One region of the Rhodococcus sp. 24CO genome, then DNA from elsewhere that is predicted to be linked to it. Evidence: riboswitches for the same ligand, from Rfam matches in the RefSeq annotation. Region 1 holds a riboswitch; each other region holds the start of a gene.
The links. Region 1 has a riboswitch for cobalamin ahead of V2B23_RS14980 (CbtB domain-containing protein). Riboswitches for the same ligand answer to the same signal wherever they lie in the genome.

Region 1 (7,343 bases):
GACGCTTGCCCTGTACTTCGTTTTCGGTCTGCCGTCTGTGTCCTTGTCCGCAACCGATCCATTGATGACCGTCGACACCGTACTCGGGTGGTTCTATTGCGTTGTCGTGGTGGTGATCTTGACCGGTCAGACCCTGGACAATTGGCCGTGGCGAATGTTCGGCGGTGGAGGGAAAACCGCACTCGCGGCCACGGTCGGCAATTTTGCACTGGGAACCGGGCTGTACGTCGTGGCACTGCCCGTCGTGAAGGTTCTGCTGGGAAGTGCTGCGGTTGCCGAGTTGGGTGGCGCCGTGAATCAGTTTCCGGCCCAGCTCGGTGTGTGCTGGGCCTTCTGGATGATCTTCTGGGCCAATGCTTTCGGGAATAAGCCGACCGGCTTCGCTGACGGAGTGAACCTGCTGATCCGCGGACTGCTCACGTTCGGGCTGGCAGTGGTGACGTTCCTCTTCTACTACCGTTTTGCTGCCGAGAACATTCTTCACGAACCCGCGGTAGCCGACGGATTGCACGGCAATGCACTGGGTTTCGTGGACTGGGCGGTGCTGTGGACGTTGTTCTACGTTGTCGGTTTTCAGTCGCTGGGGCTTGGCCGATTGAAGCCTGAATCCGAGTGAAACTGGTTGCCGCACATGCAAGCGGGCAACCAGTCGCGTAGGTCAGACTTTCGTGAGGGGTGCTGACTCTGCGCCAGTTTCCTTCTGCACCGCGTTCTTTCGTGCGGGAATCAGCAGCGTGATAGCGCCGGCGATCAGCGCGGCGGAGATCGAGGTGCCGACGGAACGCATCAGGGTGTTGAAGCTGTTCGCCGACGCCGTTGCGGACGGCGGAACCGCGCCCATGATGAGGGCGGGCATCAGGTCCACCAGCGGATCGTCGGATGCAGCTTCTCCGGCGGGAGCAGGTCACGTAGGGCGCTGATGCCCAGCGGGATCATGCCGACGCCGATGCCCAGCAATGTGGACGGACTGGATCGGGTCGTGGCCGATTGGGAACCTGAGGATGTGGCGACGTTTGCGATGTGGCTTCAGAGATTCAACTCCGACGTCGAGAAGCTTGCCGGACGTCCCTTGCCGCGAACGTAGCGCGCCTTCGTCGCGCGCTTCGATTGCAACTGGTTGCAACGCTTGTGACGCGGGCCACTGATGCGATGTGCTGTGTATCACATTCCTAAAGAAGGAGAAGTGATGACGCAAACCATCGATTCCGCAGTCGTAGCCTCGGAAAGCTCGACGGCTGTGACACCTCAGGAGCGCGTCGACGCCTGGCTGGCGGATTTCGAGTCGGCACTCGCCGCTCGTGACATCGAACGGGTCGCAGCAAAATTCGCCCTCGACAGTTTCTGGCGAGACTTGGTTTCGTTCACCTGGAACATCAAGACCGTCGAAGGTCGCGAGCAGATTGCCGACATGCTCTCCGAGCGTCTCGACGACACCGATCCTTCAGGATTCCGGACCACCGAGACCCCCGACGAAGCCGACGGCGTCACCTCGGCCTGGATCGAATTCGAGACTGCAACCGGTCGCGCGCACGGGCATCTTCGTCTCAAGGACGAACTCGGCCAGCCTGTCGCCTGGACCCTGCTCACGTCGTTGCAGGAGTTGAAAGGACACGAAGAGGGTAAGGGGACTCGTCGCCCGCGCGGCGCCAAGCACGGGGCAGACCCGAACCGCATCACCTGGGCCGAGCAGAAGGAGATCGAGGACCGCGAACTCGGCTACACCACACAGCCTTACGTCGTGATCGTCGGCGGCGGTCAGGGCGGAATCGCGCTCGGCGCGCGTATGCGTCAGCTCGGAGTCCCGGCCATCGTGATCGACAGCCACGAGCGACCGGGAGATCAGTGGCGCGGACGCTACAAGTCCCTGTGCCTGCACGATCCGGTTTGGTACGACCACCTGCCCTACATGCCGTTCCCCGACAACTGGCCGGTGTTCGCGCCGAAGGACAAGATCGGTGACTGGCTCGAGATGTACACCAAGGTCATGGAGGTTCCGTACTGGAGTTCCACGACCTGCACGTCCGCGTCGTTCGACGAGAAGACCCAGGAATGGACCGTCGAGGTCAACCGCAACGGCGAGAAGCTGACCTTGCGTCCCAAGCAGTTGGTGATGGCAACCGGGATGTCCGGCAAGGCAAACGTTCCGACGTTCCCCGGTCAGGACAAGTTCCTCGGCGATCAGCACCACTCGAGCAAGCACCCCGGCCCGGATCAGTACGTCGGTAAGAAGGTTGTGGTCATCGGGGCCAACAACTCCTCGCACGACATCTGCGGCGCCTTGTGGGAGAACGGCATCGACGTCACGATGGTGCAGCGCAGTTCGACGCACATCGTGAAGTCGGATTCACTGATGGATCTGGGCTTGGGTGATCTGTACTCGGAGCGCGCACTCGCCGCCGGTATGACGACGCACAAGGCGGACCTCACGTTCGGTTCGTTGCCGTACCGGATCATGCACGAGTTCCAGATCCCGGTGTACGACGCAATCCGTGAGCGCGACAAGGACTTCTACGATCGCCTCGAGAAGGCCGGCTTCGAGCACGACTGGGGCGACGACGGTTCGGGCCTGTTCATGAAGTACCTACGACGCGGCTCGGGCTATTACATCGACGTCGGCGCTGCCGAACTGGTTGCCAACGGAGACATCAAGCTCGCCCACGGGAACATTCGAGAGCTGACCGAGAACAGCGTGATTCTCGAAGACGGTACGGAACTGCCGGCCGACGTGGTGGTCTACGCAACGGGCTACGGCTCGATGAACGGTTGGGTGGCCGATCTGATCGGTCAGGACACCGCCGACAAGGTCGGCAAGGTCTGGGGACTGGGGTCGAACACCACCAAGGATCCGGGACCGTGGGAAGGCGAGCAGCGCAATATGTGGAAGCCGACGCAGCAGGAAGCGCTCTGGTTCCACGGCGGCAATCTGCATCAGTCCCGCCACTACTCGCTGTACCTGGCTCTGCAGTTGAAGGCGCGCTACGAGGGCATTCCGACGCCGGTGTACGGGCTGCAGGAAGTGCATCATCTGAGCTGAAAAAGAACTGCTGTGCGCCTTTATCAACCGCGCGCGGTTAATAAAGGCGCACGGCAGTTTCAGCGAAGGGCGTACTTTTTTGCTACTTCGGCGTTCTTGGTCGCGCGCTCGGTGAGGAAGGCAAATGCCAATCCGAGTACGAGCCACAAGGTTGCCTGTGTAGCGAGGGACGAGAGGCGGAACTCCCACAGCAGAGTTGCCGGGAAGTCGTCGCCCACCTCGTTGATCGTGGGTAGCGAAACGTAGCCGATTGCCACGATGACCAGGAACGCAGCAACCGGAGCGGCGACGCGCACGCTGAGGAACTCGTGGGCGGATACAGCTTTTGCTGCCGCGGCGGCCGCGGTGACGGCCAGCAGTCCGAGGATCACGGTCGCGAGCCACAGCCAGGTTCGCTGGTTGATCGTGTCGGGATCGCCGACGGCTGGCGGATTGGCCGGGTACTTGAAGAACGGCACCGCCTCGATGGCGAGCCAGCCTCCCAATGCGATGGCCATCGCCAAGAACGGTCCCGACATGGTGGTGATCCGTCGCGCGTAGTTGGCGACTACGGCGAAGATGGCACCGAGGGCCAAGCCCGCGAGCGACGTTGCGAGGAAGAGTCCAGCGCGTTGACCATCACGACTGACGAGTGGGGCTTCTTCGTCGCCGTGCGTGTGTCCGGCGGTTTCGCCGGCGGCACTGTTGGCTTCTTCGATCGCGATGGCAGCGTTGACGTGCGGCTCACCCAGCACAAATGCAACTCCGCCGGCAAGGATGCCTGCGATCAAACCAGCCAACAAGCCACGAATCAGAAGTTTCGTGAAATTGTCGACTAGTGGCACGGGAGGCCCATCAAGTGGCGTCCGTCGTGCATCAGCTCATGCATGTACATGCCTGTGCGTGAGATTGCGCCCTGGTCGAATCCGACCAGGTAGAGAGCCAGCATCGCGAACAGCACAATAGCTGCGGCGAGGAAGGCAAGACGAGTCGAATCGATCGACGAGTCGGGAGAGTAGGCGAGTGCCATCGAAGCCTCCTGGGATTTTCGCGTCCCCTAGGTCAAATGCGATGGCCGGAGTGTCTGGCTGTCGAGGTGGGTTCACCTCGAATTACAGTGGCGCGACCGCTCCGGGCTTTCACCGGATTCCTGTCGACCATCGCGTGTACAGAGCGCACTTTAGCAGTGAATACACGAAAATCGTGAAGGGTTTTGCTCGCTAGGCGAGCAAAACCCTGCACGATCACGGATCAACTCTTGGCGGGGACGTCCAGAACTACCTCGAACTCGAGCAGCGACGCACCCGACGCGACGGGCTTGGCGCGCTCACCCGAATGCGCTGCGCGGGCCGGGCCGTCACGCCAGTCGGCGAACGCCTCCTCGGTTTCCCACTGCGTGACCACGAAGTAGCGGTTCTCGCCAGCTGTGGGGCGCAGGAGCTGGAAACCGAGGAATCCGGGAGAGTTCTCCACGGCATGTGCGCGTGCTGCGAAGCGCTTTTCCAGTTCGGGGCCGGCGCCCTCGGGGATTTCAATTGCATTGATCTTCACGACTGCCATGTAAGCGACATTACCGCGCGGCTTCACCGCGTACGGTGACATTCGTGTTGCATGACGAAGGTGGTACCGGCCAGCCGATTCTGTTGTTGCACGGCCTCATGGGTAGTGCCCGAACGTGGCGTCGGCATGTGCCCTGGATTCGCGAGTTCGGCCACGTCTACACGTTCGACGCGGCCGGTCACGGACGGCCGGCGCCCGCAGAATTGACGACCGAGGCATTTGTCGAAGACCTTGCGTCGGCGGTGGCAGTGATCGACACGCCGATGATCGTGATCGGGCACTCGATGGGTGCCCTGCACGCGTGGTGTTTTGCCGCCGCACACCCGGACCGAGTGCGTGCGTTGGTTCTCGAGGACATGGCACCGGATTTCCGCGGGCGCACTGCGGAGAACTGGGCTCAGATGGTGTCGTCGTGGCCGCAACCGTTTGCTACGGATAATGCGGTGAAGGAGTTCTTCGGTCCGGTTGCGGGACAATACTTTCTGGATTCGTTCGACCGCCGCGACGACGGGTGGTACCTGCACGGTGACGTGTCGACCTTTCGCGATATCTCGGAAGAATGGGGCACGCGGCATTTCTGGGATCAGTGGAGTGCAATCGAGGTACCCACCCTTCTCGTCGAGGGTGAGTTCACGATTACCCCGCACGGCCAGATGCGCGAGATGGCAGAGCGTCCGGGGACTCGGTATGTGCGCATTGCCGACGCGGGTCACCTTGTCCACGACGATCAACCAGAGCGGTACCGCGACGAAGTGACAGCGTTCCTGGTTGATCAGAGCTGACTTCGGATCGACGCTCCCGCTTCTTCGAGTTCGACGGCCCGCCTCGCCAGGAGCCCGGCTGCGAACTTGGCTTTGTCTCCGCTGTGTCGCGGTACGACGTGCAGATGTGAGTGAAAGACGGTCTGACCGGCGGCACGTCCGTCGTTGACCAGGATGTTGACGCCGTCCGCGGCGATGTCGCACCGCCGCAGCGCGCCGGCGATGATTGTGCCTACCCGGAACATCTCTGCGCCCTCGTGGTTTTCGAGTCCGTCGAGGTTGGTGGCGTGGCGTTTCGGCACAACAAGGGTGTGTCCGCGGCTGACCGGGCGGGCGTCGAGAAATGCGAGCACGGTTTCGGTTTCGAAAACACGAATTGCGGGCTCGTCTGCCGAGATGATGTTGCAGAAGACGCAGGTGTGGCTCATGACTACAGAATGTATCCCGTCGGTGGATCAGAGCAGACGTAGCTCCCGTGCGCGTGTGAGTGCTTCGCGTCGATTGTGGACTTCAAGTTTTCTGTAGAGCGTGCGCACCTGAGTCTTGACCGTGTTGACGGAGATGAAGAGTGCGTTTGCCATCTCCGTCAAACTGGCGTGGGACGCGATCAGATCAAGAACTTGTCTTTCTCTGTCCGTCAAAGTGACCAGGTTCAGCTCGTGTGGAAATGTTTCTCCTGGAGCAAGTTTCAGGAATCGGGCAAGAGCGCTCGATCCGGTACGTGCCAAGGATTCGAGGTGATCGACGTCGCGTCGAGATATGGTCGAGAACGATCGGAGATTGCCGGTTTGGTCGGCGATGCTGCAGGCATTCGACCAGGCTTCGGCGGCGCGGCGCGGCTCGTCACCTCGCAAATGCGCGACGGCTTGAATGAGGAGGGCCTCCATCTGTGGGCGTGGGTACGACTCTCGCGCCCAATCGAATTGGTGGCACAGCGCGATTGCCGATTCATTCTGACCGGCCCGCTGATATAGGCGCGCGACGGAAACCAGTGTCCAGGGATTGGCGGCCGGCTCGGCGATGTCCGACGACAGCGCCATTGCCAAGTTGCCGTCGCCGAGCGCGAGAGCCAGATCGATTTTGGTGGAGCGCAACAACGGTAGCGCAAAAGAATCAGGTTTCAGCTTTGCGGGGTTGTCGAAAATTCCCTTGCGCAGCAACGTGATAGCCGTCGATTCTTCCCCGCAGGTGAGTGCGTACTGGCAGTGCGTGTAGAGGACAAACGCCCACAGTTCCTCGTTGTTGTCGGGCTCTCCCAGGGCTGCGACGGCCTCATGTGCATCGTCGAGGTCGAGGGTGCACAGTGCAGTCAACGCACGGGCGACCAGTCCTGGCGTTCGTACCATCGAGTGGAGCCACCCATAGGTGTTCGGATGCTTGCGCTCGAGCCGTGACCATCCCTGCGACAGAGAGGGTTCCCCGACGATCGCCCAATTCATGGCTACGCCTCCCGCTGCATTGCGGGCGATGAAGTCGATGCCCTGTGATTCACCGCCCCAGTACGCCATACGCATCTCGGTGGTGGATTCCGTGAACCGTCCGCTCAGTTGAAACGTGATTCCCCACTGCACGCGCATCACCGGGAGTTGCGGGCTGATGTCGTCGGGGTTCGTGTCGAGAGCGCTTCTGCTGATCTCGGTCAGGCGGCGCGTCGTTTCGGCTGCTGGCCCGTATTTTCCGGCGACACGCAGCATGATCGAGTGAACACAGCCGACATTGAGTACGTCTCGGGCGTCCTTGCTTGCGCCGATCGCTCGGAGTTCTGCGGCAGAGCGGGGCAGCGCGGTGATCGGCTTGGGGACGTCGCCAGGGTGCATTGTGAACAGGTCGCGACCCGCCAGAGCAATCGAACTCTTCCTTGCCGTTGCGGGCGGTATCTGTTGCAAGGCGCGGCGGACGGTATCAAAGCTTTTGGAAAGCATTGTTACCCAATTATTTTCGATGATATCGATGGCAAGATCCCAGTCGCCACCTTCGGTCGCGTACTTCAACGCCGACGCGTGTTGGCC
Region 2 (7,343 bases), on a different contig from region 1:
GTACCTGCGCTCGGGATACCTCACCCGTGGTCGCACCGTTCGCGAACTGGCAGAGAAGATCGGCGTCGATCCGGTGCAGTTGGAGAAAACCGTCGCAGCTTTCAATATCGGGGCTGTGGCCGGTGACGACCCCGAATTCGGTCGCGGTACAACACCGTTCAACCGAGGTTCCGGCGATACCGCCAATCCCTGGCCGAACCCGTCGCTCGCGCCCCTGCAGAAGGGTCCGTACTACGCGGTGAAGGTTGTTCCGGGCAGTTTCGGTACCTTTGCCGGACTTGTCACCGACTCCGCGTCCCATGTTCTCGACGACAATGACCGACCCATCGAGGGATTGCTCGCGGTGGGCGTCGATCAGGCCAGCGTCATGGGTGGGCATTACCCGTCCGGCGGCATCAATCTCGGCCCGGCCATGACTTTCGGTTACCTGGCCGGCCGGGAACTGGCCGACGCCAAGACAGTTGGAGCGCACGCATGACACTCTCACTCGGACTTGCAGCCCTCACGGTGCTGGACACCGCCCCGATGCAGCACGTCGACTTGGCCGAAAAGCACGGCTTCGACACCATCGGTATCCGTCTGATGCCCGCGGCACCAGGTACGACGGCCTATCCTCTGCACGAGGACAAGCAGGGGTTGGACGAGCTGGTGCGTCGACTGGGTGATTCGCCGGTCGATGTATTCGACCTCGAAATCATCCGCCTTGCAGCCGACTTCGACCCCGCCGACTACGTTCCGCTTCTCGAAGCAGGCGCACAGCTCGGAGCCAAGGCCGTTCTGGTGGGCGGCGACGACCGCGACCGCGCTCGTCTCACGGATTCCTATGCCCGCCTCGCGGAACTGTGCGCGAACTACGGCATCGTCGCTTCCCTCGAGTTCATGCCGTGGACCGCAGTGCCAGATGCACGTGCTGCCATCGAGATCGTCTCGGCAGCAGACGGTCCGGCTCGGAGCGTTCTCGTCGACGCACTCCACACCGACCGCTCGGCAACAACGCTGGAGGATCTAGCGTCCATCCCGCGCGAGTGGCTGCACTACGCCCAGATGTGCGACGGTTCGACTCCCGCTCCCATCGATGACGCAGAACTGATCCGACACGCCCGCGAAGAGCGTCTAGTGCCCGGTACCGGAGGTATCGCGCTGGCCGAAATCTGGTCGACCCTGCCTGCCGGTCTGCCGGTCAGCATCGAATTGCCCAACGAACCGCTGCGTCAGACCATCGGCACGGACGCTTGGCTGGAACGTCTGGTCACGGCCACACGGGAAGTTCTGGCGTAAACGCCTGTGCGCCTTTCTGGTAGCGCCCACTACCAGAAAGGCGCACGGGGGTGTCAGCCCCTGCGGCTGGCAACGGCCTGCGCCAGACGGTCCAACTGCGCTGCCGTGGTGGACCAGTCGATGCACGCGTCGGTGATGGACTGGCCGTAGGTGAGTTCGTCCGCCTTGCCCAAGGTCAGGTCCTGACGACCGGCCTCGATGAAGCTTTCCAGCATGACGCCGGCAATTCCCTGCTCACCGGCGGCGAGACGAGCTGCGATGTCGTCGAGGACGATCACCTGACGCTCGTGATCCTTGCTGCTGTTGCCGTGGCTCGCGTCGATGACCACGCGCTCGGGCAAGTTCGACTTACGCAGGCGGGCAAGGGTATCCGCGACGGTCTCGGCGTCGTAGTTCGGTCCGTCGCTGCCACCGCGAAGGATGACGTGGCAGTCGGGGTTGCCGGCGGTACGGATCAAGGCAGCCTGACCGTCGAGGTCGGTTCCGGGGAACACGTGGCTCGCAGCGGCAGCGCGGGTACCGTCGACGGCTACCTGTACGTCGCCTTCGGTGGAGTTCTTGATTCCGACGGGCATGGACAGTGCGCTGCACAGCTGGCGGTGCACCTGGCTCGCGGCGGTGCGGGCACCGATCGCGCCGTAGCTGACCAGGTCCGCAATGTACTGCGGCATGATCGGGTCGAGGAATTCACAACCGACGGGCAGACCGAGGCTGGACACGTCGAGCAGTAGCTTGCGGCCGATACCAAGACCGGTGTTCACGTCGTAGGTGCCGTCGAGGTGCGGATCGTTGAGCAGTCCCTTCCACCCGAGCGTGGTGCGCGGCTTTTCGAAGTAGACACGCATGACGATGTGCAGGTCGTCCCGTAGTTCTTCGGCCTTGGCGGCCAACCGGCGAGCGTAGTCCATCGCGGCTTCCGGATCGTGCACGGAGCACGGACCGACAACGACGATCAAACGATCGTCCTCGCCATTGAGGATGTTGATGGTGTCGGCCCGACCGGTGCGCACGGTTGCGGCCGCGACCTCGTCTGGTGCGTGCTGAGCACGGACAGTCGCAGGCGATACGAGCGGACTGATACTTACAGTGCGCTGATCGTCAAGGCTGTCCGGTGTGGCTGTGGTGTCGATGGTGACAGTCATGGGGTTTCGGTTTCCTGTTCTCAGGCCGACCCCAGAGGTGAAATGAACTCCAGCGAGCCGGTCTGTAGTCCGGCTCTTGGGTGGAGGTTGTCAGCGCGTGGTTACGCCGGCAGGCCCACCCGGGGCCGGCCTGCTAAACCAGAAATAGACGCGCTGCATGACGGCCACGATACCTCGAGTGCCGACGAGGTCAATTCCACCCCTGTGTTTGCGGGGAGAAACCAGCGGCTCGTTATGGTTGACGTGGCCGTTCGTGCGGCCACGATCGGCGAGGGAACCTGGTGCAAGTCCAGGGCTGACGCGCAACGGTGACGAACCTTCTCGAGGGATCGAAGTCCGGATACTCGCTGATCGAGCACGGCGAATTCTCGGCTCCGCGATCGAGCCCTGAGCAAGGAGTTCCCTCTTCATGCGTTTCATGCGCTTCACATCAGCAGTTGTTGCCACGTCGGCTCTCGCTTTGGGTCTGGCCGGCTGCGCCGCCTCCGGCGACTCCGTCACCGCGAGTGACGCCACCTCGTCCAACTACCCCCTGACCATCGACAACTGTGGCCAACAGGTCACTATCGACGCACCGCCGACGCGTGCGGTCTCCCTCAACCAAGGCTCCACGGAGATCCTGCTGTCCCTCGGACTCGCAGACCGCATGGTCGGGACCGCTACGTGGACCGATCCCGTCCGCGAGAACCTCGCAGCCGACAACAATCGAGTCCCGCGCCTTGCCGACAACAAACCGTCCTTCGAGGTTGTCCTCGACACGGAACCCGATTTTGTGTCGGCGTCGTTTGCCTCCACGATCGCCGAGGGCGGCGTCGCGAGCCGAGATCAGTTCGCCGCGCTCGGCGTGCCGACGTACCTCTCTCCCACCGACAACGGCTGCGACGGCAAAGTCTCCTCGGCATCGAATGCGGACGGCGCTCGCACCGAACCGTTGAAGATCGAGACCGTCTACCAGGAAATCCGGGAACTGGCAGCAATTTTCGACGTGCGGGATCGAGGCGAGCAGTTTGTCGCCGAACTACAGGATCGATTCGCGGCAGCGTCCGATTCCGTCGACGCGTCCGGAGTCTCCCTCGCATTCTGGTTTGCCGACACCATGACGCCGTACATGGCGGGCTGCTGCGGCTCGTCCGGAATTATCACGGAATCTGTTGGAGCGGAGAACATCTTTGCCGACACGACGGACGAATGGCCACAGGTCAGCTGGGAAACCATTCTCGATCACAACCCAACGGCCTTGGTGCTCGCGGACCTGAGCCGACGCAGCATCGACGGCGGCGCACTGGCCAGCAAGATCGCCTTCCTCGAATCCAACCCGGTCACCTCACGTCTGCAAGCTGTGCAGGACAAGAAGTACATCGTCGTTAACGGCGCCGATCTCAACCCTTCCATCCGCACGATCGACGGCGTCGAGAAGACCGCCACCGCCCTGCGTGACTGGGGCTTGGCCAATTGAGCACGCGCACTGCGCGTCTCGAATCGCGATCGACTCTGGGAGTGCTGTTCCTGATCGGTCTGGTGGTTCTCGGGTTCTCGATTGCGCTGGCGATCACGATCGGCCCGGCCAATCTGTCGGTTCGCGACGTATACGCCGTGGTGTTCGAACATTGGGGTGTCGGGTCGTCCGGTGTCAGCCGGATCAAGGACGGCATAGTCTGGGAATTACGGCTTCCCCGAACACTGTTGGCTGCGGTCTGCGGTGCCGGGCTCGCGCTGTGCGGCGTCATCATGCAGTCACTGCTCCGTAATCCACTGGCCGATCCTTTTGTTCTCGGAATTTCGTCCGGGGCATCGACCGGCGCGGTGATGATCGCGGTGCTCGGCATCGGCGGCGGCGTTATCTCGCTGTCCGCCGGTGCATTTGCCGGTGCAGTCGTCTCGTTCGGCCTGGTGATGCTGCTTGCGGCGGGAGCCGGCGGTGGCACGTCCCGGGTGGTCCTGGCAGGTGTTGCCGGTACACAACTGTTCTCGGCGCTCACGTCGTTCATCGTCATTTCGTCCGCCGACGCCGAGCAGACTCGTGGTGTCCTGTTCTGGCTTCTCGGTTCGTTGGCCGGTGCCGGCTGGACGGACGTAGTTCTGTGTGGCGCAGTGGTAGCCGTCGGAATCCTTGTGTGTCTCGCCCAGGCTCCGGCGTTGGACGCCTTCACCTTCGGCAACAACGCCGCCGCGACGCTCGGGATCCCTGTCCAGCGCGTTCGACTGCTCCTTCTCACCATCACCGCACTGATTACGGCCGCACTGGTCAGCGCTGCCGGGGCGATAGGTTTTGTGGGACTGGTACTTCCGCATGCCGCACGGTTTCTAGTCGGTTCGAGACACAGCCGGTTACTCCCCGCCACGGCATTGATCGGTGCGATTTTCATGGTGTGGGTGGATGCCATCGCACGTACGGCGTTTGCTCCCCAGGAAATTCCGGTCGGCGTTGTGACGGCCCTCATCGGCGTTCCCGCGTTTGCGGTCATCCTGTTCCGAATGAGGAGAAGCGCATGAGCCTCGCAGCGCACGACATAGTGTGGCATCGCGGAAAGAACCTGATCCTCGACCGGGTAAGCGTCGCTGCACAACCGGGTGACACCATCGGGATCCTCGGCCCCAACGGGTCCGGGAAGTCCTCACTCATCAGCATCCTGGCTGGAGTCACATCTCCTGATTCGGGCGATGTCACGCTGGGTGGCACCAGTATCAGCAGCGTTCGCCGACGCACCGTCGCCCGGAAGATCGCAGTAGTCGATCAGCACGCCCACACCGAGGTCGATATCAGTGTGCTCGACGTTGTCCGACTCGGCCGCATTCCGCACCGCACGCTGTTCGGTTCCGGGGAAGAGGCTGACGACGATGCAATAGATCAGGCACTCGCCGATACCGGCATGACGTCGATGCGACGACGCTTGTGGCACACGCTGTCCGGTGGTGAACGTCAACGCGCGCAGATCGCCCGCGCGCTGGCTCAGCAACCGGACGTGCTGCTGCTCGACGAGCCGACCAACCACCTCGACATCTCACACCAACTCGACATCTTGTCGCTGGTGTCGACGCTGCCGGTGACCAGTTACATTGCCCTGCACGACCTCAACGTGGCGGCCATGTTCTGCAACCGCCTTGTCGTGCTCGAACGCGGACGGGTGGTTGCGTCGGGTACACCGACCGAAGTGCTGACCGAGGACCTGGTCGAACAGGTCTACCGGGTCCGGGCGAAAGTCACTATCGACCCCGAAGACGGCTATCCCTCGGTCAGCTATCGTCCGCAGCGACTTGGAGCTGAAAAGATTTCAGACCCTGTGTAACCCCGTTGATCTGTAGCTCGACGGAATGTGTGCCCGCGTAATACCGCCGCGTACTGATCGGTTTGAAGGAATGCCGCTTGGCTACCTTCGCGCTGGCCCCGGGCTCGAGAGAGCGCGTGGTCAGCTTGAACACCTTCGGACTGGTGAGTCCGTTGGCCTTGACGTGATGGACTATGTAGTCGATTGCCACAGTCACGGACTCACCGCCGTTGTTGCTCACCGCAAAACCGAATGCGATGTCCCCACCCAGATCGACAGCCTCGCGATCGATCACAAAGTCCGAGATCACGATATCCGTGGGTGCCGCAAAGCCCAGTAGGGCCAACGCATCGACGTCGCCGGCTTTCACCAGGCTGCGCAGAGCATGGCGAACCACTTTGGGCGTAGCCGCATCGGGATCACCGAGCCAACGCTTGGCGATCGACACCGCCAATGCAGCGTCCGCGCGACTGAGGTCGTTGAGATGATTGGAGACCGATCTCCGCACGTATTCCGACTCGTCGCGGTACAGCGCGTCGAGAATCGAGACCGTCGACTCCGGGTGCTCCGTCAACGCTTTCACCCGTCTACCCCAAGGCAGACGCATTCGGGTGCCCTCACTGGCGAGGCGTCGAACATGCTCGTCCTGGTGATCGGTCCATTCGAGAGCGATCTCCAGCGCTCGCCCGGGATTCGCGTCGAGAAATGTCCGGATCGCAAATTCGCTCGTCAGGCGCGAAGTCAGTTCGGCGAGTAGCGCCATACCATCGTCGAAATCAGTATTTCGACCACTGCGTGTGGCGGTCACCGCAACAGCTTCGGTGACCGGCCAGATCATCCAGCCCGCGAAAGTCTCGTCGCGCAGCGCCAGACGGATTATCTCGGCAAAGCGAGGAAATTCCTCGGGCAGGTCTGACATCATCGCGTCTCGCACCACACGTGTGCGCTCACCGAGACTGAGTCCGTCGAACCCGGATGCGCTGTCGCGAACAGCGACCAAGCGTGTGCATCCGGACGCTTGTTCGAGGCACAGGGCGAGATCAGCGACTACGGAGGCTCCGAGCAGTTCATCAGCTGTGGGCATGCGCGAAGGGTACAACCGGGGTCCGACAGTGATGTTCTACATGTGTCGAGTGCTGAAGTTCGATCCCAGACCGCGAAGAAACAACTCGGCAGGAAGCACTCGTAGTACGAGATCTCGAACGAACGTAGCGCTGGCGCCGCGAGTGAGAATTATTCGAGCGGATCGGCGCGAGCGCTGTTGAAGGCGATGCGTTCTCTTGGTGCGCAGGTAGTCGTAAGTCGCCACGTCATGAGCATGAGCGCCGAGCGCGACAGCATCCTCGAGAGCCTGACATGCGCCTTGACCGAGATGCGGCCCCATCGCGTGCGCGGCATCACCCACGAGCACAACGCGTTCTCGAACAAAAGACGGTAACGCTGGAAGATCCCTGATGTCATGGCGAAGAATCTGCTCCGGCGCAACTGCAGCGATGAGTTCGGGGATGGGAGACGGCCAGTTCAGAAAATCGTCCAACGACGGATCCGGTGTGCCCGTGGACAGCCGGGCGGCAGCAAAAACGTACAACCGACCGTTCCCCAGCGGAACGATGCCGAATTCTCCTCCTGCGCCGAGGATCCCACCTACATCGACAGT
Region 3 (7,343 bases), on a different contig from region 1:
CTCTCAGTATCAAATGTTCTATGCCGCTGGGATGTTCGATCAGCGCTTCTTTGGATTCGGCGGATCCGATGAATCCCACGGGTCCGCCGACGATAGCAGCAGGCCGCGGTCCGCCCGCCTCGATCAGGTTGAGGAGATGGAACAGAGCGGTCGGTGCATTGCCGATCGCGACCACGGCGCCTTCGAGTTTCTGCCCCCACAGTTCGATAGCGGCCGCCGAGCGCGTGTTGTCGATTGTGTTCGCCAGCAACGGAACCTGCGGGTCGCGCAGTGTGCAGATCACTTCGTTGTCGGCAGGCAGGCGCTTGCGGGTAATTCCGGCGGCGACCATGTTCGCGTCACAGAAGATCGGCGCACCCGCACGCAGGGCAGCTCGGGCGACGGTGACGACGTTCGGTGTGAACGCGATGTCGTCGACCAGGTCGACCTGACCGCTGGCATGGATCATCCGCACAACAGCTTGCGAGACATCCGCCGGGAAACGGCTCAGGTCGGCTTCGGCCCGAATTGTGGCAAAGGACTGGCGATAAATTTCTGCGCCGTCACGGATGTACTCGATCATGGGGCACAGGATAGAGGTATCACTGATCGGTCTGATTCACCCGGTAACCGTCAGTCGTCGCAATCACGTCGGCTACTTTCGCGCGGGGGCGCCCGCAGGAACGGTCACAGCCCGCCCAGTGCTGCCGGCCTTCGATCGGTAGTGAATCCTGCTCGACGGCTTCGATGGCGTCCGCTCGGACATCGGCGAGCGACTTCTCGCATCCGGGGCTTCCGGTGCAGGCTGTGACGTCGAGCCACGGCGAATTCTCGTCGAAGATCAAGCCCATCGGCGCGAGAACTCGCACCACCTGCTCGGCTGCACCTTCGTCCAGATCGAAGATCATGATCGAGCGCCACGGCGTCACGACCACGGGTTTTTCGATGGCGGCGAGGAATTCGGCGAGCCGTGCGTCGAGGAGTCCGAAGCGGAGCCCGCCGCCCAATGCGACGGTTCCGTCGCGTTGTTCGAGCCACCCGATGGCCGGCCCGGCGTCTGGGGCAAGGTCGACGGCACCAGCAAATTCGGCCGAAAGTCCCAGGCGGTCGATGGTTCGAGCGATTCCGTCGGGCACTTCGGCCAGTCGCCAGTGCTTGTCACGAAGATTCAGGAACGCGTGCGCGGTGTCGAGGAGCAACGGCACAGCGTCGTCGACATGGACGAGGTGGTTGGTGCGATGCCCCGCGAGCACGAGGGAGTGCTCGGATTCGCTGTGGGCGTGCAGTCCGAAATCGCCGTGCAGACCACTGATGTCGCCGCGGCCGTCGTCGAGTGTGAAGAGTGTTCGTCCTGGTAACTGCGCCAACGCCGGGTCCGACTGCACCGCCGCGTCAAGATGGCGAACCAGCTCACGCACATCGGCGACACCCCCGATTCGGCCGGAGAGCGGCGACGCCAGAATGTTGCGAACCCGCTCGTGCGTCGCTGAGGGAAGCAAACCGGCGGACGCGATCCGTTCGGCAAATACGTGGGGGTCTTTGACAGCGCGGAGTTGAATATTTCCGCGTGAGGTGAGTTCCATCTGCCCGTTGCCCACGTCGCGGGCGGCCTCGGCAAGCGTCTGCAACTGGTGTGGAGCCAGCGCGCCGCCGGGTAGGCGCACGCGCGCCAACGGGCCGGCTGCGGCCTGGTGAACTTGCAGTGCTCCAGGGCACGCATCTGGCTGCGAACGGTCTGTGGACATGGGTCAAGGGTACGACCGTGCAGAGCGCGGACCCGCGACCGGTAGCATCACGGGCAACCAGTGACAGCAGGTGAGGAAACCGGTGAGATTCCGGTGCGGTCGCGCCACTGTGAGTGTGTGCAAGCGGAACTGTTTCCGTTTGTACACACGAGTCAGACCCTCAACTGCTGTCCATGAAAGATCTTTTTCACGGGGCGCGAAACCCCAGGAAGGTTTCACCTGTGATTCTTCTGCTCTCGACGTCCGACACCGATCTGCTGAGCGCTCGCGCAAGCCAGGACAACGGCGACGGCGTTTCGTATCGGTGGGCAAACCCGTCCAGGCTGCTGGTTTCCGAGGATCTACCTGGCTTGCTCGACGGCGCCGATCTTGTGATCGTGCGCATCCTCGGCAGCCGTCGGAGCTGGGAAGACGGCCTGAACATGGTCCTGGCCAGCGGCCTGCCCGTCGTGGTGCTCGGCGGCGAACACGCACCTGATGCCGACCTCATGGAGTGCTCGACTGTCTCCCCGGGCGTTGCGGCTGAAGCGCACAACTACCTGGCGGAAGGCGGCGCAGACAACCTCGCTCAGCTGCACCACTTCCTGTCCGACACGGTGCTGCTCACCGGTCACGGCTTCGAGGCCCCGGCGCGGCTGCCGTCGTGGGGAATTGCTGATTTTGCCCCAGACATCACCGCCAACAGTGGTCCCGTCATCGCGGTTCTCTATTACCGCGCCCAGCACCTCGCCGGGAATACCCGCTACGTCCAGGCGCTCTGCGATGCGATTGCCGATGCCGGCGGCACTGCGCTCCCGATCTACTGCGCCTCGTTGCGCAGCGCCGAAGCTGAATTGCTGACCACACTCCGCCGCGCCGACGCCATGGTCGTGACGGTTCTCGCAGCCGGCGGAACGAAGCCGGCCACCGCGTCCGCGGGCGGCGACGACGAAGCCTGGGACGTGGCAGCACTCGCCGCACTGGACGTACCGATCTTGCAGGGGCTGTGCCTGACCAGCAGTCGCGCTACCTGGGATGCCAACGACGACGGACTGTCGCCGCTCGATGTCGCAACCCAGGTTGCGGTCCCCGAATTCGACGGACGCATCATCACGGTGCCGTTCTCGTTCAAGGAAATCGATTCCGACGGTCTCTCCACGTACATGCCTGATCCGGAGCGTGCAGCCCGCGTGGCCGGAATCGCGGTGCGCCACGGCAAGTTGCGTCATATTCCGACGCCGGAGCGTCGTGTTGCATTGATGCTGTCGGCATACCCAACGAAGCACGCTCGCATCGGCAATGCCGTTGGACTCGACACACCAGCCAGCGCGATCGACCTGCTGACCGAAATGCGCAGCACCGGTTACGACCTCGGACCCGTCGACGGTCCCGACTCTGTTCCCGGCTTGGCCGCCAAGGATGGCGACGCTCTGATTCATGCGTTGATCGCGGCCGGCGGGCAGGATCCCGATTGGCTCACGGCCGAGCAGCTCGAGGGCAACCCGATCCGCATTTCGGCAGCGCAGTACCGCGAGTGGTTCGCCACCCTGCCTGAAGATCTGCGTAGCGGCGTCGAAGAGCACTGGGGTGAAGCGCCCGGCGAGCTGTACGTCGACCGGTCGCAGGACCCGGACGGCGAAATCGTCATCGCCGCACTGCGATTCAACAACATCGTGCTCATGGTTCAGCCGCCTCGGGGCTTTGGTGAGAAGCCCGTCGCGATCTACCACGATCCCGATCTGCCGCCGAGTCACCACTACCTTGCCGCGTACCGTTGGATCGCTGCGACCCCGGACAACGGCGGATTTGGTGCCGACGCGGTTGTTCACCTGGGCAAGCACGGCAACCTCGAATGGCTGCCGGGCAAGACGCTCGGCATGTCCAGCAGCTGCGGTACCGACGCCGCGCTCGGTGACCTGCCCCTGATCTACCCGTTCCTCGTGAACGACCCGGGGGAGGGAACCCAGGCAAAGCGCCGGGCGCACGCGACGCTGGTCGATCACCTGATCCCGCCGATGGCCCGCGCCGAAAGCTACGGCGACATTTCCCGGCTCGAACAACTACTCGACGAGCACTCCAACATCTCCGCGCTCGATCCGTCCAAGCTGCCGGCCATCCGCCAGCAGATCTGGACCCTGATGCGTGCAGCCAAGATGGACCACGACCTCGGACTTGCCGAACGTCCGGAAGAAGACGTGTTCGACGACATGCTCCTGCACGTCGACGGCTGGCTGTGCGAGATCAAGGACGTCCAGATCCGCGACGGTTTGCACATCCTCGGCCGCGCACCCGAGGGTGACGCCGAAATCGAACTGGTACTCGCGATGCTGCGGGCGCGACAGATGTGGGGCGGCGAGCAGAGCGTTCCCGGTCTTCGTGAGGCACTCGGCCTGAGCGAGGACGGCGACGAATCACGTAACCGCGTCGACGACATCGAAGAAAAGGCGCACGCGCTCATCCGCGCCATGTCCGACGCCGAGTGGAATCCCGCTGCGGCGCAGGGACTCAGCGACGATCCGACCGTCATCAAGATTCTGCAGTTCGCAGCCACCGAGGTAGTACCGCGTCTGCGTCAAACCTCCGGCGAGATCAAGCAGGTGCTGCACGCACTCGACGGCGGCTTCATCGCGGCCGGCCCGAGTGGATCGCCGCTGCGCGGATTGATCAACGTGCTCCCCACTGGCCGCAATTTCTACTCGGTCGATCCCAAGGCGGTTCCGTCGCGTCTGGCGTGGGAGACCGGCCAGGCCATGGCGGAGTCTCTTGCCGCCCGCTACCTCGCCGATCACGGGGAGTACCCACGTTCGGTGGGTCTGTCCGTGTGGGGTACCGCCGCCATGCGTACATCCGGCGACGACATCGCCGAAGTGTTTGCGCTCCTCGGTGTTCGCCCCGTCTGGGACGAAGCCAGTCGACGCGTCGTCAACCTCGAGGTCATCGATCTCGAAGAACTGGGACGCCCGCGCATCGATGTCACAGTCCGCATTTCCGGCTTCTTCCGCGACGCGTTCCCGCACGTCCTGGCGCTGCTCGACGACGCCGTGCAGTTGGTCGCGGCGTTGGACGAGACCGACGAGCAGAACTACATTCGCGCCCACGCACAGGCAGATCTTGCCGAGCACGGAGACGCCCGGCGTGCAACCACGCGTATTTTCGGCTCCAAGCCCGGAACCTACGGGGCTGGTCTGCTGCAACTCATCGACTCCAAGACCTGGCGCGGCGACGACGACCTCGCCGATGTGTACACCACGTGGGGCGGCTTTGCGTACGGCCGCGGCCTCGACGGAATCCCCGCCGCCGACGACATGCGCAGCGCGTACCGTCGAATCAACGTGGCGGCCAAGAACACTGACACACGTGAACACGACATCGCGGATTCCGACGACTACTTCCAGTACCACGGCGGCATGGTCGCAACCGTGCGCGCGCTGACCGGGAAGTCTCCCGAGGCATACATCGGCGACAGCACCCGGCCGGAATCGGTTCGCACACGGACACTTTCGGAAGAGACCGCACGTGTCTTCCGGGCGCGCGTGGTCAATCCCCGCTGGCTCGACGCGATGCGCCGTCATGGGTACAAGGGTGCATTCGAGATGGCGGCCACGGTCGATTACCTCTTCGGGTACGACGCCACCACCAACGTGGTCGCGGACTGGATGTATGAGAAGCTGGCCGAAACCTACGTCCTGGACGAGCAGAATCAGAAGTTCATGACGCAGTCCAATCCGTGGGCATTGCACGGTATCGCCGAACGACTTCTCGAAGCTGCTGAGCGCAAGATGTGGGAGCACCCGGAGCCGAAGACGCTCGACGGGTTGCGTCAGGTGTATCTCGAAACCGAAGGCGAGCTCGAAGGGGAGTAGTTACCCACGTTTGTCGGTCCTCCGACCCATAATGGCGGAATGTCAGTTTGCACACGTTTCCGACGGGACGGCGTCCGCTGCACCAACCAGACCGAGTACGTCGACGGTTGGTGCCGGGCGGACGGGTGCGACGGGTTCCTGCGGGCCGAGCAGTCGGGCGCCCCGGAATCGGTCGGTGTTCCGCACGGCACGGCCAAACACATCCGGATGTCGCGCGATCTGCCGGTCGGCGACATCGCGGTCGAGGATGTCCACGACGTGCGGGTTACGGTTCGCGCCACGGACAGCTTTCGCTACCACCACGGCGGAGACGAGCGGGCAGCGGAGTTCCAACTGCGCAACATGCTCGAGGATTTCCTGCTGAAGTCTGCCCGTAGGCCGTCGAGTGGCGGTTACCTGCGGCTCTCGCGTAACGGTTTCGACGTCGTGCTCTCGCCCGATCGAGGCACGATTACGGGGTATTCGACGATCCATCGCGAGCGGACGTGGGAACAGGTCAAGAGCGGGGTCAAGTCTCGTTTCTCGGGTCGTAATCATGGCGGTTCGGGAGTGCCACGCCCGGAAATGGGTCCACCGGTGTTGGCGGAGGACTTTGCCGACACCTTCGAACCGTCTTCGGTGCATCTGACGGTGCGGGTCCGTCAGGCCTACGCCCGAATCCATGCGCTGACTGCCGACGTCGACACCACACTTCGGCGGGCACTCGCACAATGGGATCCGCGGACTCTCGTCCAACTCGGTGAGGGGCTGTTCGAAATCCAGGCCGACAACAATTTCTGGCTGGTCTCACCCGATTGCCGTGTGCTGATCGGGGTCAGGGACCATCCCTTCAGCACTTAGATTTTCTCAGCGCTTCGAGTTGATGATCTGCGCGATGTTGCGTTCGGCCAACGCCGTGATTGTCAACGACGGATTGACCGTGCCGGTACTACCCGGGATCGCCGCTCCATCCATAACGTACAGACCGTCGTACCCCTTGACCCGGCCGTAACCGTCGGTGGCTTTGCCCAAGACTGCGCCGCCGAGAGGATGCGCGGTGAACGAGCAGTTGACGTCCTGCGCAAACGGCAATGCCGACGGCAGCGTCGAACCTGCAAAGGCCATTGTGTTCTGCACAGCACGCAAGGCCTCGATCGTGGCCGCACTGCCGTTTTTCGGCCAGTTGAGAACTACACGGTTTGTGTGGGCGTCGAAGCTGAAATCGGCGCGTTGCGGATCGAGGGTCATCCCCAGGCTGGCAAGCATGCCGATGTTCACCGGAACTCCTGCTGCATGCCAGTTTTCGAGGGACAGAGGCAGTCCCGTTTCATCAACGATGCGCGACGCGGAAGGTGCTGCCTGCGCTGAGCCGTCGCTGAACCCGAAGGATCGCACCATCGCGCCGTCGCCGTTGGTGCCCCACCCTTTACCGATGTGCTCGTTGAGGTTCGGCAGCGCGCCTGTCGCCTGAGCGCGGACAAGCAGTTCGGACGTTCCGATCGACCCAGCGCCGAGGAAGAGACGATCACACGTGATGGTGCGCCTGTTCAACACTGCGCCGGTGGGATCGCTTGTTTCGACATCGACGACGTATCGTCCGTCCTTCTCGCGGCCGATGCTCAACACTTGATGCCCGAAGCACACCGTGGTCTTGCCCGTGGCTTCAGCGGCGGGAATGTAATTCTGGGTGAGATCGAATTTTGCGCCGTTGGAATTGCCCATGTTGGTGTCGCCGACGGTTGCGGACGGGCGTGAGCCGCCCTTCAGTTCGGAACGAACGACGTCCCAGTTCCAGATG
Region 4 (7,343 bases), on a different contig from region 1:
ACGTCACATGCCGATCGTCGGCCAGAACCAGAATACAGAACGTGATGAGCGCCGAGAAGATCTGGGCCAGAGCAACTCCCACCAGGATGATTGCCGTGGGCTGGGGGTATCTGCCACCGATCACCAGGGCAAGGAACAGCGGAATCATCGCACCGACAAAGGCTGCAACGGGAATCGTGAAAACTCCCAGGACGCCGACACCGAAGCCCAGCACGGAGACCAGGACCACCATGAAACCCGCGCCGGACGACACACCGAGAAGGTACGGATCGGCCAACGGATTGCGTGTGACCGCCTGCGCCACCGCACCTGAGATCGCCAACGACGCACCCACCACGGCAGCGGTGAGGGCGCGCGGCAGGCGGGAGTCGATCACTATCGACTCCCGCGCCGCCGACCACCAGGTCTCGAAAGTCCCTGGCGCCAAGCGTGCTCCGACTATCGCCCACACGTCACCGATCGGAATGCGGACCGAACCGAAGGACACCGCCAATCCCAGCATGGCTGCCAGGGCCAGCAGCAATCCGGCCAGCAGAGCCCCGAAACCGGAACGTGAAAGGGTCACTTCGACGCGTCGGCGCCCGGTGTGAGCGCACTCGGATGGAAAGCGCTTGCAATGGTGTTCGCCGAGCGCACGAGACGAGAACTCTCGAAGAGATCAGCGAGAGGCACCACAACAAATCGGTTCTGCGTTACGGCCGGAGTGGTTGCCATCAACGGTTGCGACCGCAGGAAGTCGATCTTCTGATCCGCTGTCTTGTCTCCGTAGTCGATGACAACAATCGCTTGGGGCGCGCGCTCGGCAACAGCCTCCCAGCTTGCATCGATGTAGGGCTTGGCGCCTTCGGAGAAGATGTTTGTCACGCCGGAGTACGCGGCAACCAGTTGCCCGACGCCGACACCACCGATCGTGGTCGGAACATCCTCACCACCGTCGTAGAAGAAGGTGGACACCGGCGCGGCGTCGCCGACTGAAGCACGGACTGCGTCCAGGCCGGAGCTGATCTGCTCGGCTACGGCGCGAGCGGAATCCTCGACTCCCAAGACGCGGCCGAGTTGGGTGTAGTCGTTTTCGAGCAGTCCGATATCGGGGAATCCGGTGCCGCAGTATTCCGAGAAGAGGAAGGTATTGATCCCTTTCTCGGCAAAGGCGTCGCGTGATCTTCCCTGCTTCTCGTTGAATGCGCTGGTCATTCCGCCGACAACAAAGTCCGGATCCACGTCCAGAATCTGCTCGGCACTCGGGAACGTGTCGGACAGACTGGGGATCTTGTTGAACTGTTCGGCCGTCTCCGCGGTCGGCGGGTTGTCGCTGTATGCCCGTCCGACAATGCGATCACCCGCGCCGATCTCGATAAGTGCTTCGGTGACATGGCCGTTCAAGGACACAATTCTCTGCGGCGGTGAATCGAAGACCATTTCACGGTCGCAATTGGTGATGCTGACCGGCTGAGCAAATGACTCCGTCGACGCGGAGTTTTCGGTTGCCTCGCCTTTCGAACAACCGGCGGCCATCAACGCTGTCGCGATCAACACGACAAGGGTGCGGGTGGGGGAAATCTTGAGTGACACGGGACCTCGCAAAAGGGCTCAGAGCCACGAATGAGAATCCTGGGAGAACACCGACCGCGCAGAGGGAATCCGCGGGCAGGGCTCTCGCGGGACTTCCGTTTCGTAGACCACGACGAATGGATGTCGCACACCACGCGGCGGGCATTCGGGCTCATTCGTTCTCGATGATTCGGGAACGAACCTACCGTTGCGGGTCAGCGCCGGATTTGGACCGGCTTCCCCCACACGCATGGCTTGCAAGTGCTTCCAGCAGTATGCATGACACATCCGAACCGAGTTGCAACGGCCTCGCCACGTACATTCCGGACCCGCTCCTGAGCACGGTATTCCGCCGCGCACCTCGAAAAAGGATTAGCATGCGGTACCACCGAAATTCGGAAACTCTGGACAGATCGGAATAGACGTGAAAAAGATACTGAATTCCCTTTCCGAGGACGAATACGTGTTGATCCTCGAGACCAAAAAGGATCAGATTGCCGAACTCGACGAAGACGAACTGATCGCCCTGCACACGCGCATTCGTCGGGCCCGCAACAAGTACACGAAGTTGTACCGACGTGAGGGTTCGGCAAAAGTGGCCGAGAAGAAGGGCCGCGGATCCGGTAAGTCGGCAAATGCGCGCAACGCCGGTAAAGCAGAAGTTTTCGAAGACGCGCTCAGCAGAGTGAGCCGCCGTTTGGCAGCGGTCTCGCGTCAAAGCGCCCGCGAACTCAAGGACGAACGGCTGGGCCGAGCTCGCAAGGACGCTCCATCCTTCAGCGACATCGACACGAGTAACGGAAAGGTCGCGTCCGCGGGAAAGGCCCGCGTCGACGAAACTCGTAGTTCGCCGGGCAAGAAGAAGTTCGAAGCGTCCAGTATCGCCGCCGGTGCACGGCGCCAGGCCAAGAAGGACAATCGCTGACTCCACGCACCAGGTTTTAGCCGATGTTGCCGCTGAGCGTGACTTACGTTCAGCGGCAACGGCGTGTCATGCCCAGGAATCCCTCCCCCGGATACAGTCGGTACGGCCATGTCCGAAAATTTCACCGGAGTTGATCAATGACACGCTGGGCCCAAACCGTCGTTTCCCGAAAATGGTGGGTGCTCTCGCTCGCGGTTCTCATCGTGCTTATCAGTGGCGTGTGGGGTCTCGGAGTATTCGGAAAGCTCAGCCAAGGCGGGTTTGTCGACCCGGGAAGCGACTCCGCGAAGGTCGCAGCAATCGTCGAGGAAAACCTCGGACCGCAAACCGCGGACATCATTGCGATCTACACACCGACCGACGGCCGAAGTCTCGAGGACATCGGCCCGGCCGTGACAGCCACAGTCGACGAGTTCACGGCCAACGTGCCGACGGCCTCGGTGAAGTCGTATTGGACCGCCGATGCCGCGACCAAGGCAAATCTGGTCTCCAACGACGGAACGATGGGCGCGGTTGCCATCACCTTGGCACCGGACTCCGGAGTCACCTCCGCCACATTCTCCGATCTGCTCCCCACGCTCGAAGTGGAAGGCGCGCAAACACAATTCGCCGGAAACACGGTGGTGGGTGTCGCCTTCAACACCACGCTGGAGAAGGATCTTGTTATCGCGGAGGCTATAGCCATCCCGATCACCCTCGTGTTGTTGGTCTTCATCTTCGGCGGCCTTGTCGCCGCAGCCGTACCGGTTTTTGTCGGAGTCCTGAGCGTGCTGAGCGCCTTGGCCGTCCTGCGAGTTCTGACGTCGGTCACCGAGGTCAGTTCGTTCTCGATCAACGTGGCCTCATTGCTGGGGCTCGGCCTTGCCATCGACTACGGATTGTTTGTCGTCGGTCGGTACCGCGAGGAACTGAACTCCGGTTCCGAACCGGGCGCCGCAGCCACCCGCACCGTTCTGACGGCTGGTCGTACGGTGATGTTCTCGGGTCTGCTGCTGATCTGCGCGTTCAGCGGCATGCTCGTGTTCCCACAAGCTGTGATTCGTTCACTGGGGTTCGGCGCCATCGCCGCCGTGCTGAGCGCGGCCGTACTGTCGCTGACCGCGGTACCCGCCTTGCTTGCCATTCTGGGCCATCGCATCAACTCGTTGACATGGCGCAAGGGCGCAGCCCAACGCGGAGAAGAACGCTCACGCAGGTTCTGGGGTCGCGTCGTCACGTGGGTGATGAAACGACCTGTTGCCGTATCGATCACGATTGTCACCCTGCTTCTCGTCCTGGCGTCGCCGCTGCTTGGCGCACGACTTGGCGAACTCTCGTACACCGCGTTGCCCGCCGACGACCCCGCTCGCACGGCCATGGACACGCTGGTCAACGAATTTCCCCAGACCGGCAACGGCGCGACACTGATCCTGCAGGCGGAGGGCGATACCGCACTCAACCCGGCCGAAGGCACGGCAGTAGCCGAAGCCGCAAGCCAAGTAGAGGGCATCGCACAGGCTACCGTCGTCGCGAGCACCAATTCGCTGATCGCAATCCAAGCGTTCTACAGCGAAGGCTCCACGCCGCAGTCCCAAAGTGACGCTGTCACCGACCTACGCGAGATACCTGCGCCCGACGGTGCCGAATTGTTGGTCGGCGGCGGGCAAGCCACCGTCGACGACGGCAATAACGCTGTCCTGCACTGGCTGCCGGTCATGATTCTGATCATGGTCGGTTCAACCCTGATTCTGCTGTTCCTCGCCTTCGGATCAATTGTGTTGCCCATCAAGGCTGTGCTGATGGCGGCCTTGAGTTTGGCCACCACCTTCGGCGTCCTCACCTTCGTCTTCCAGGAAGGCCATGGCGTCGAACTTCTCGGTGTCAGCCAGACGCCCCTCGAAGCAACATTTGTCGTCCTGATCCTGGCCGTTGTCTTCGGACTGTCCACCGACTACGAGGTATTCCTCATGTCGCGCATGGTCGAAGCGAAGAACGACGGCGCGACAACGGAAGAAGCCGTCAAGTTCGGCACCGAGCGAACGGGCCGCATCGTGACGGCAGCAGCACTGCTCCTCATTGTCGTAACGGGTGCTTTTGCCATGTCAGGTCTTGGAGTGATGAAGTTCCTCGGAGTTGGCATGATCGTGGCACTGATCGTCGACGCAACCATCATCCGCATGCTCCTCGTTCCATCCCTGGTGAAACTCATGGGCGAAGCAAACTGGTGGGCGCCGGGGTGGATGAAGAAAATCCACGCGAAGGTCGGCATCGGGCACTGACCCGCTCCCGGTTTTCCCTGATCGGGTAGTCATCCTCGAGGATGACTACCCGATTGCGTATATGGACCTCTGAGGCCAGGGTCGTCAGAGTTGAACTGATGCACGACGGCTAATTCAGAATCAGGCCTGAACCCAGTTCGCGAACGGACGTGGCAACAACGGGCCGAACAGGTTTGGGATCCGCCCCACAGCTCGGTGGACGTGGAGCCAACTCCGACGTCTGCGTTTCCACTTCCCAGCTCCGACCGTCGACGTGCTCGACAATGCACAGCTGACCGCCCAGATCGTCCACACTCAGGTCGTCGATGCCGCAGGGAATGTACTGCCGAACAGCAATTTCCGCGACTTGGCCCACCGAGTTCCACGGACTCCGGCCCCGCAGCCCAGGAAGATGCACCTCACCGCTGACCGCTGACTTCACCGCCGCAAGGCTTTCCGCACCGGACAGTCGGCCGTAGGTATAGCCGCTGGGCAACAAGATCATCGACGGCGCAAACCGATGACCGCCCGTATGCGAGCATTCCCACACGTTCTCGCCGAACGCCGGAACCAACTCCGCTGCAATCGGCCTGCCCAGAACTGCGCAACACTGATCACGTTTTCCGTGCGCGCACACCAGCACCACCGGTTCATCGACCCGGACGCCCAGTCCTGGGGCCGGCCCACTGAGCAGAGCGAAGTCGATGTCGAGAAGATCGAACGGCGAATCGATCTGCATGCGCTCGCACCACGAATCGTCAGGATCGGAGCGAGCAAGAAGCACCGTGTGACCGGCAGAGGCTATTTCGTGTCGACCCGGATGCCTGATGAACATCACGCGCACGTCCGCAGCGTCCGCGCGACGACTCAGTTCGGTGGCAAGCTCCTCCCCGAGAGCCGTGCCATCGAGAACATCCCGACCCCAGGCACCGACAAACTCGAGGCACACCCAACCACGCACAACGGCCGCCGTGCCTTCCAACGGTTCGTCGACGGCAGACAACGCTGAGCAAGTCTTGGCTTCGGTCACGAATGCTTCGGTCACGAATGCCATTGTGTCAGCCCTCGTCAGTGAAACTTCTTACCCTCCTCGAGTTGGCTGATGAACTTCTGTATCCGGCGGGTCCTGATCTCCGGGCGCTTCGCTTCCAGCAGGCGATAGAAGATCGCGAACCGATTAGTCGAATTCAACGTTTCGTAGAAGGCCTGCGCCTGGGGATTCAAGGCCAATGCGTCGAGAAAATCCTGCGGCACCTCGGCTTTCGCGGAACCTTCGTACGCACGCTCCCACCTACCGTCGGCTTTGGCTTTCTCGATCGCAGCAATGCCCGCGGGCTCGAGCAATCCTTCGCTCTCGAGCCTCGCAACAATCTCGACGTTGCGTTTCGACCACGGGCTACGCGCCGTGCGCGGTGAGAACTTCCGCAAGAAAAAGTTGTCGTCGACCTTCCTCGGCAGGCTGTCGATCCACCCGAAACACAGGGCGACATCGAGCGCCTGGTCGTAGTCGATCGACGAATGGGCTGACGACTTCTTGGCCATCTTCAGCCACACCCCGGGGCTCACCTCGTAGTTCTCGGATAACCACCGACGGAATTCCTCACCGTCCGCAAAGTATTCGATATCCAGTTCCGGCGCCATCACTACTCCTCTGAAGTCGAGTTACCCATACTCTGACAAATCCCTGCGACAGATATCCAAGAGTTCCCAGTGCAAGCACCCATTTGCTGATGCTCACCGCGGTAGTGAACCGCACCGTCCTGTCGGTGATGCTGTCACGATGGTCGAGCAGATACAGCCCGGTGATGTTCTCGACATAGTCACCGGCAGCGGACAGTACCGGCGCCGCGGCAAGCGCCTTGCGAACCGTCGGCGAGAGCGGGGTGCGCTCCCCCAACCGTCGGCCGGCGGCGCGCAATGCAATCGCGTAGATCGCCGGATGGACGAAGTCCGGGTAGTAGTGACTGCGGAAACGCGCCGTTTCCGCGCTGTCCATTTTCGCCAGAACCTCGTGGTACCGACGTGCGGAGAATGCCGTCTGCACTTCGAGGACCCGCGGGCCTACCGGCCCCAGAAGTCTGATGATATTCGCCTGGGAGAGAACAAATACCGCGGACCACACAGCCATGGATCGCTGATTCGAAGTTCTGAACATGCCAGCAATCTTGCCAGTTGTGTGCGGCTCCGACGTCGGTTGCGGCGTCCGGGTGAATGACTTGGACAAAAATGGGCATCCCCTGACGATCAGAACTGATCGATCACAGGAGTCCTCATGCCCCCTGCCGCCAAACCGACGGTACTTTTCATCCACGGATTGTGGATGCATCCCAGCGCGTGGGAGCCCTGGACCCTGGCCTTCGCCGAACGCGGGTACGGCACCATGGCACCCGGTTGGCCTGGCGACGGCGCCACAGTCGGAGAATCCCGAGAACACCCCGAAAACATTGCGGGACACGGAATCGACGAGATCACCGACCACTACGCCAAGGTGATCGCCGATTTGGATACTCCACCGATCGTGGTCGGCCATTCCTTCGGCGGGCTTATCGCACAGAAGCTTCTGGGTCAGAAATTAGCTTCCGCTGCAATAGCAATCGACCCCGCACAACCAAAAGGCGTCCTGAAACTTC

Region 2: it holds a riboswitch for cobalamin, as region 1 does, so the genes downstream of both, V2B23_RS27890 (ABC transporter substrate-binding protein) here and V2B23_RS14980 (CbtB domain-containing protein) in region 1, are expected to answer to the same signal.
Region 3: it holds a riboswitch for cobalamin, as region 1 does, so the genes downstream of both, cobN (cobaltochelatase subunit CobN) here and V2B23_RS14980 (CbtB domain-containing protein) in region 1, are expected to answer to the same signal.
Region 4: it holds a riboswitch for cobalamin, as region 1 does, so the genes downstream of both, V2B23_RS20120 (ABC transporter substrate-binding protein) here and V2B23_RS14980 (CbtB domain-containing protein) in region 1, are expected to answer to the same signal.

The regions. Positions count from the first base shown of each region.
Region 1 covers NZ_JAZFNF010000005.1:441,207-448,549, reverse strand. The annotation lists gene V2B23_RS15005 (hypothetical protein) at 1-616, shown strand, start outside; partial or broken gene V2B23_RS15000 (MFS transporter) at 659-856, opposite strand; gene V2B23_RS14995 (hypothetical protein) at 920-1,084, shown strand; gene V2B23_RS14990 (NAD(P)-binding domain-containing protein) at 1,187-3,034, shown strand; gene V2B23_RS14985 (CbtA family protein) at 3,094-3,858, opposite strand; gene V2B23_RS14980 (CbtB domain-containing protein) at 3,849-4,043, opposite strand; cobalamin riboswitch at 4,070-4,190, opposite strand; gene mhuD (mycobilin-forming heme oxygenase MhuD) at 4,265-4,573, opposite strand; gene V2B23_RS14970 (alpha/beta fold hydrolase) at 4,618-5,355, shown strand; gene V2B23_RS14965 (HIT family protein) at 5,346-5,762, opposite strand; gene V2B23_RS14960 (LuxR C-terminal-related transcriptional regulator) at 5,790-7,343, opposite strand, start outside.
Region 2 covers NZ_JAZFNF010000015.1:10,743-18,085, forward strand. The annotation lists gene V2B23_RS27875 (FAD-dependent oxidoreductase) at 1-478, shown strand, start outside; gene V2B23_RS27880 (sugar phosphate isomerase/epimerase family protein) at 475-1,278, shown strand; gene V2B23_RS27885 (3-deoxy-7-phosphoheptulonate synthase) at 1,332-2,420, opposite strand; cobalamin riboswitch at 2,655-2,787, shown strand; gene V2B23_RS27890 (ABC transporter substrate-binding protein) at 2,830-3,876, shown strand; gene V2B23_RS27895 (FecCD family ABC transporter permease) at 3,873-4,913, shown strand; gene V2B23_RS27900 (ABC transporter ATP-binding protein) at 4,910-5,707, shown strand; gene V2B23_RS27905 (DNA alkylation repair protein) at 5,655-6,770, opposite strand; gene V2B23_RS27910 (FAD-dependent monooxygenase) at 6,807-7,343, opposite strand, start outside.
Region 3 covers NZ_JAZFNF010000001.1:779,770-787,112, reverse strand. The annotation lists gene V2B23_RS03545 (precorrin-8X methylmutase) at 1-562, opposite strand, end outside; gene cobG (precorrin-3B synthase) at 582-1,724, opposite strand; adenosylcobalamin (AdoCbl) riboswitch at 1,772-1,942, shown strand; gene cobN (cobaltochelatase subunit CobN) at 1,946-5,566, shown strand; gene V2B23_RS03530 (hypothetical protein) at 5,606-6,406, shown strand; gene V2B23_RS03525 (GMC oxidoreductase) at 6,413-7,343, opposite strand, start outside.
Region 4 covers NZ_JAZFNF010000007.1:489,748-497,090, forward strand. The annotation lists gene V2B23_RS20115 (FecCD family ABC transporter permease) at 1-565, opposite strand, end outside; gene V2B23_RS20120 (ABC transporter substrate-binding protein) at 562-1,515, opposite strand; cobalamin riboswitch at 1,692-1,835, opposite strand; gene V2B23_RS20125 (hypothetical protein) at 1,976-2,476, shown strand; gene V2B23_RS20130 (MMPL family transporter) at 2,614-4,734, shown strand; gene V2B23_RS20135 (sucrase ferredoxin) at 4,844-5,758, opposite strand; gene V2B23_RS20140 (YdeI/OmpD-associated family protein) at 5,782-6,354, opposite strand; gene V2B23_RS20145 (hypothetical protein) at 6,314-6,868, opposite strand; gene V2B23_RS20150 (alpha/beta hydrolase) at 6,986-7,343, shown strand, end outside.